Regions from separate parts of the Micrococcus sp. 63XJN7_8_ISO-PGPR-S23-253 genome, predicted to be linked through region 2. Evidence: predicted binding sites of a transcription regulator. Region 2 holds the regulator's gene; the other holds the start of a gene.
The links. Region 2 encodes HspR, which represses chaperone genes until heat shock. Its sites were predicted from a motif close to AAGTTGAGTCNNNNNGACTCAACTT; they were not measured.
Positions count from the first base shown of each region.

Region 1: AC0VX4_RS03090 (Hsp20/alpha crystallin family protein) is a predicted target of HspR. The motif match lies at 1,333-1,357, and genes of this name have one in related genera.

Region 1 covers NZ_CM149673.1:642,365-645,757, reverse strand. The annotation lists gene ychF (redox-regulated ATPase YchF) at 1-333, opposite strand, end outside; partial or broken gene AC0VX4_RS03095 (GMC oxidoreductase) at 380-646, shown strand; gene AC0VX4_RS03090 (Hsp20/alpha crystallin family protein) at 759-1,241, opposite strand; gene AC0VX4_RS03085 (ABC transporter ATP-binding protein) at 1,468-2,439, shown strand; gene AC0VX4_RS03080 (ABC transporter permease) at 2,436-3,230, shown strand; gene AC0VX4_RS03075 (sensor histidine kinase) at 3,227-3,393, shown strand, end outside.
Region 2 covers NZ_CM149673.1:393,113-396,505, reverse strand. The annotation lists gene trmB (tRNA (guanosine(46)-N7)-methyltransferase TrmB) at 1-99, shown strand, start outside; gene AC0VX4_RS01865 (alpha/beta hydrolase) at 122-1,189, opposite strand; gene AC0VX4_RS01860 (heat shock protein transcriptional repressor HspR) at 1,168-1,719, opposite strand; gene AC0VX4_RS01855 (DnaJ C-terminal domain-containing protein) at 1,716-2,708, opposite strand; gene AC0VX4_RS01850 (nucleotide exchange factor GrpE) at 2,777-3,393, opposite strand, start outside.

The sequences.
Region 1 (3,393 bases), 250 kb from region 2:
GTCGCCGTCGTCGAACGCACGCACCACCTGGGCGATCGCGTGGGCCTCACGGATGTTCGCCAGGAACTGGTTGCCCAGGCCCTCCCCCTCGGAGGCGCCCTTCACGATGCCGGCGATGTCCACGAAGGACACCGTCGCCGGCAGGATGCGCTCGGAACCGAAGATCTCGGCCAGCTGCGGCAGGCGCTCATCCGGCAGGTTCACCACGCCCACGTTCGGCTCGATCGTCGCGAACGGGTAGTTCGCCGCGAGCACGGTCTGGCGCGTCAGCGCGTTGAACAGGGTCGACTTGCCCACGTTGGGCAGTCCCACGAATCCGATAGTCAAAGCCACAGTCCGGCAGTCTACCGGCGGGCCCGTCCGGAGCCGTATGGCACCGGCCCCGGGCGAGCAGGCGCAGACGGGCGAGGAGATCGCCGACTACGTGCGCCGCACCCACAACACCGTGTACCACCCGGTGGGCTCGGTGCGCATGGGCGCCGACGACGACGCCATGAGCCCCCTGGACGCCCGCCTGCGCGTCAAGGGCGTGACGGGGCTGCGCGTGGCCGACGCCTCCGTGATGCCCGAGCACGTGACCGTGAACCCCAACATCACGTGCTTCATGATCGGTGAGAAGGCCGCGCAGCTGATCCTGGCCGACCGCGCCTGGCCACCACGCAGATGCGGCGGGCCCCCCGGTGGGGGGCCCGCCGCATTCGCGTTCGGGGGACGGGCCGCGCGCCGGTCACGCCGGGCGCGGCTCCGTCAGAGAGCGATCACTCGCCGGAGGCCTCGGCGGTCTCGCCCTCCACGGTCTCCGCGGCCACCGGGGCGGCGCCGCCGTGGGTGACGGAGATCTTGCGGGGCTTGGCCTGCTCCGCCACCGGGATGGTGAGGGTCAGGACGCCGTCGCTGTAGTCGGCCTCGATGCGGTCGAGGGCCAGGCCCTCGCCCAGGGTGAGCTGGCGGGCGAAGGTGCCGGCGGAACGCTCACGGGTGAGCCAGCGGCGGTCCTCGCGGGCCGGGTCCTCCTTGCGCTCGGCGCGGACGGTGAGGGTGCGCTCCTCCACGTCCACGTCGATGGAGGCCGGGTCGACGCCGGGCAGCTCGACCTCGGCGACGAAGGCGTCGCCCTCGCGGTACAGGTTCATGGGCATGGACGCGGTGCCGGTCGCGCGGGTCGTCAGACCGTTCACCAGGCGCTCCATCTCACGGAAGGGACGCTCCATCTCACGGAACGGATCGATGGGACGGGCCATGTCGGTTCACTCTCCTCGGAAGTCGGGTGGGCGCCGCTGACACCGCGGCGTCTGACCACCACAACAGCACGCCCGGCGAACCTATTCCAGAAATCTGCGCGAACTCCGCTCAACTTTCTGGAGGACGGCCCGCCCGCCTCGGCGGGGCCCACCCATGACATCCGTCATGGCGCATTCCTGACGTCTGCCGCTCCCGCGGGGCGCGCCCCGCGGCGAGGCTGGAGCCATGAGCAACGCACCCGCACTCGCAACCCGGGGACTCACCCGCCGCTTCGGACCGGTCCGGGCCGTGGACGCAGTGGACCTCACCGTCCCCGCCGGCGAAGTCCTCGCCCTCCTCGGGCCCAACGGCGCCGGCAAGACCACCCTGCTGGACATGGCCCTGGGCTTCAGCCCGCCCTCGGACGGCACGGTCCGCGTCCTCGGCTCCGACCCCGTCGCCGCCGTCCGCCAGGGCCGGGTGGGCGCGGTGCTGCAGACGGGCGGCCTGCTGGAGGACCTGAGCGTGCGCGAGACCGTGGCCATGGTGGCCGGCTGCCACCGCCGCCACATCGGCGTGCCCGCCGCCCTCGAGCGCGCCGGCCTCACCGGGCTGGCCGGCCGCCGCGTGAAGAAGTGCTCCGGAGGCGAGCGCCAGCGGCTGCGCTTCGCCCTGGCCCTGCTCACCGACCCCGAGCTGCTGATCCTGGACGAGCCCACCGCGGGCATGGACGTCCGCGCCCGCCACGACTTCTGGGACACCATGCACGCCGAGGCGGACCGGGGCCGCACCATCGTGTTCGCCACCCACTTCCTCCCCGAGGCCGAGGACTTCGCGGACCGGATCGTCCTGATGCGCGAGGGCCGGATCCACGCGGACGGCACGCCCGCCGAGCTCGCCACCGGCGGGTCCGTCACCCTCACGGGCCGCTGGGCCGGCGGCGGAGACGATCCGGACGCGCCCGCCCGCCTCGCCGCCGCCCTGGGCCTGCCGCAGGACGCCGTCCAGCTCGAACCACAGCACCTCTCCCCCGACCGCCTGCGCGTGCGCGTCCCCGCCGGGGGCTCGGTCACCGGCGACGACGTCGCCCGCCACCTGCTGAACGAGCGCCTCGTCGAGGACCTGGCGATCACCCACGCCTCCCTCGACGACGTGTTCCTCTCCCTGACCGACGCAGGCCAGCCGGCACCCTCCGAGCCGCAGGAGTCCCTCGCATGAGCACGACCACCACCGCCCCCGGCCGCCTGGTCGGCTACGCACGCCGCGAGTTCGTCCGCAACGTGCGGATGATCGAGAGCTCGTTCTTCATCGTCGTCCTCCCCGTGGCGCTCTACCTCATGTTCGGCGCGCTCTCCGACTGGGGTGACCTCCCCGCCGGCCACGGGAACGTGTCCGCGTACACCATGACCGGCATGGCCGTGTACGGGGCGGTCATGGCCACCACCTCGATCGCCGGCTCGGCCGCCGTCGAGCGCCAGTCCGGCTGGGGCCGCCAGCTCTCCCTGACCGCGCTCACCCCGGGCGCCTACCTCGCCGGCAAGTGCCTCGTGGCCCTGGCCATCGCCGCCCTGCCCGTGCTCGCCGTGCTCGCCGCGGGCGCGCTCACGGGCGCCGAGCTCGACGGCCCGCTGCGCTGGCTCACGACGGGCGCCCTCGCCCTGGTGTCCTCGCTGCCGTTCGCGCTGTTCGGCCTGGCGGCCGCCCTGCTCTTCCGTTCGGAGGCCGCCGTGTCCGCGGCGTCGGGCATCCTGGTGGTGTTCGGCTTCCTCGGGAACCTCTTCGTCCCGCTCTCGGGGATCATGCTGGACATCGGGCGCTTCACTCCGGTGTACGGGGCCGGCGTCCTCGCCCGGTGGCCGCAGATGGAGGGAGAGAGGGCACCGATGGGAACGGAACCCGCCGCCGCCGCGGACCCGCTGTGGCTGCCGCTCGTGAACCTGCTGGCCTGGACGGCCGTGTTCGCGACGGTCTGCCTGCTCGCCTCCCGCTCCCGGACGGCCCGCGCATGAGTCCCGCCGGAGGATCCCCGGCGCCGGTCCGCCCGGCGGTCGGCACGGCGGAGCACGACCCCGCCGTCCTGCCGCTGCACCTGTGGCCGTCCACGCTGGGGTTCGCCGGGGTGTGGCTCATCAGCTTCGGCTTCGTCCTCGTCGAGCTCCTCCGCCGGGCGTT
Region 2 (3,393 bases):
TGGGCGCCCCGGTTCGAGGGTCGACCGATCACGAGCTTCGAGGCGAAGTCCCAGCGGGCCGGGCGTCTCGTGTTCGACCTGGCGTACCGCCGCCGCTGAGCACGGGGCCCGACGGGACGGCTCAGGCCGGGGCGACCGGCCCGGCCGGGTCGGCGCCGTCCGGGACGGGCGGCAGCGGCAGGCCGGCGGTCACCCGCGCGGTCGCCGCGAGCGTCACGGACCCGGCGTCCCGGTAGCCCCTCGGGGCGTCCCCGGGGGCCGTCGGCGACCAGCGGGCCGTGTGGTGGCCGCGGACGGCGGCCCCCGCCAGGCCGGGCCGCGGGGCCACCGGCAGCACGGCGGCGTCCGTCCAGTCCCGACGACGGCCCACCGCACGGCCGACCCGGGCGAGGAGGTCGCCCGGGGCCAGGGCGCGGAACACCCGTCCGGACCGCAGGCCGAGGTGCGCGGCCCGGGCTGCCAGGGCGGCGGGCAGCCCGACCGCGCCCGAGACCACGAGGGCCTCGACGGGACGCTCGGCCGGCCACGGGGCCTCGGCGTCGTCGGGCTGCAGGCCCCGGTCCGCGAGCAGGCGCAGGGCGTGCGCGGCCACGAGCGAGCCGTACGAGTGGGCCTCCACGGCCCCGTGCACGGCGGTCCCGCGGACGCGCAGGGCCGGGGCGGCGTCGTCGTCCTCCCCCGGCCCGTGGCGCAGGAACTCCCACCAGGCCCGCACATCCGCGGCGAGCATCGCGCCGCCGCGCCGGCCGGGGCCATCGAGCACCACCCGCCAGGGCGAGGGCGCGGGGTAGCCGAGCCACGCGATGACGACGGGACGGGGTGCGCCGGCGGCACGCTGGGCGGCGGCGAGGTGGGCGGCCTCCCGGGCCGTCCCCCACATGGCCGTCTGGGGGCGGATGCCCATGCCGGAGACGAGCCAGGTCAGGTGGGTGGCGGTCGCGGGGTCCCCCGCGGCGACCACGGCGCGCGGACCGTCCGGTCCGTCGAGGACGTAGTCCAGCAGATGCCGGGCGGGCAGCTGCGGGTCCATGCCCTCCGGCTTGAGGGCGTGGACGATCCCGTCCAGGGCGCTGCGGGCCCGCCGGCCCAGGCCGTCGCGCCGGGCCATGTCGGTGCGCAGCCGCTCTCGGACGCGGGACCGTGCGGCCGCCCCGAACGACGCCCGGCTCAGTCCTGCTCGGGCTGCCACGTGAGCACCCGTCGGGGGACCGCGACGCCGGAGGGCAGCGTCCGCAGGACACCCGGGGAGGCCTGGCCCGCGGCGTCGGCCTCGGTCCGTGCCGCGGCCTGGCGGCGGGCGGCCATCCGGTCGGCGTACCGGGCCGAGACGTCGCCGCCGGAGCCCACGGTGAAGACGCGGGCCAGGCGGGAGGCGTGGTGGAGGCGGTCCACCTGGGCCGACAGTTCGACCACGGTGTCCTGCAGCTGCTCGACCTCGCGCTGCAGCGCGATCACGCGGCGGATGCCCTCCAGCGAGATGCCCTCGCCGCTCAGGGCCTGCACGGTCTGGAGCCGCTCGACGTCGGCCAGGGAGTAGCGGCGGTGCCGTCCGCCCTGGCGGGCGGGGACCACGAGGCCGAGCCGGTCGTACTGGCGCAGGGTCTGCGGGTGCATGCCCGCCATCTCGGCGGCCACGGAGATCACGAAGACGGGGGCGTTCCGGTCAGGACCCCGCTCGCGGCCGCGGTCCGCGCGGGCGGCGCCGTCGCGGGCGCTCACCAGGCGGCCTTCCGGGCCAGCTCCCGCCGCGGATCGTCGCCGGCCAGGGCGGACTGCAGGGCCTCGACGGCGGCGCGGGCGTCGTCGTTGAGCTCGGTGGGCACGGTGACGCGCAGCTCCACGAGCAGGTCACCCGTCCTGTTCCCGCGCTCGACACCGCGGCCCTTCAGGCGCAGCACGCGGCCGGACTGGGAGCCCGCCGGCACCTTCACCTTCACGGGGCGCTCCAGCGTGGGCACCTCGATCGTGGCGCCGAGGGCGGCCTCGGGGAAGGTGACGGGCACGGTGATGCGCAGGTCGTCCCCGTCCCGGTGGAAGAACTCGTGCTCGCGCACGCGCACGGTGACCAGCAGGTCGCCGCGGCCGGCCGCACCGGGCGCGCCCTTGCCGCGGGCACGGACCTTCTGGCCGTCACGGATGCCCTTCGGGATCTTCACCTCGATCGTCTCGCCGTCCGGGGCGCGCAGGGACACCGTGGTGCCCTGGATCGAGCCGCGGAAGGAGATCGTGGTGGTGGCGGTGCGGTCCGCGCCCTTCGTGGGGCGCGGCCGCGCGTAGCCGGCGTCGCCGAAGCCGCCGGGGCCGAAGCCGCCGGTCTGGCCTGCGGCGCCGCCGAACATCCCGCTGAACAGGTCCGACAGGTCGGGCCCGGACTGCGTGGTGCGGGGGCCGCCCCCGCCGCCGAACATGCCGCCGAAGACGTCCTCGAAGCCGCCGCCGTCGGCACCGCCCGGGGCGGAGAACCGGGCGCCGCCGCCCATCGCGCGGATCGCGTCGTACTCCTGGCGCTCCTGGGGGTCGCTCAGGACGGCGTACGCCTCCGAGATCTCCTTGAACTTCTTCTCGGCCGCCTCATCCCCGGGGTTCTGGTCCGGGTGGTGGGTGCGGGCGAGCTTGCGGTAGGCCTTCTTCACATCCGCATCGGAGGCGTCCTTGGACACCCCCAGGGTCGCGTAGAAGTCCTTGTCCATCCAATCCTGCGAGGCCATGGTGCCTCCTCTCGTGTGTATCGGTCAGGGGGTCGGCCGGCGGCGGGGTGGGCCGCCGGCCGACGGGGTCACTCGTCTCCGGCGGAGACCATCACCTGGGCGGCGCGCAGCACGCGGCCGTCCCGGAGGTAGCCGTTGCGGAAGACCTGGACCACGTGGTCCGCGGGCACCTCTGCGTGCGGCTGGCGCATCACGGCCTCGTGCACGGCCGGGTCGAACTCGACGCCGGCCAGGGCCTCCTGGTCGTGACGCTCGAGGCCGAGGCCGGCCAGGGCGGTGTCGAGCTTGGTCGCGATGGCGGCGAACGGACCGTCCGTCAGGTCGCCGGCGGCGCGGGCGGCGTCGATGTCGTCGAGCACCGGCAGCAGCGCGGTGACGGCCTTGAGCACGCCGGCGTCCCTGGCCAGGTCGCGGTCGCGGTCCACGCGGCGCTTGTAGTTCACGTACTCGGCCTGCAGACGGCGCAGGTCGGTCTCGAGCTCGGCCTCGCGATCCGAGGCCGCGGGCTGCGGCGCCTCGGCCCCGGCCTCGTCGAGGATGCGCTCGGCCTGGGCGAGGGCGTCGCCGTCCTCGGCCTGCTCGGCCGCGCTCTCGGCGGAGACGCGGGGCTCACCGGTCTCGGGGTCGATGCGGCGACGGTCATTGAACACGATGGGCTCCTCCTCGGAGCCGCGCTCGGCGTCGG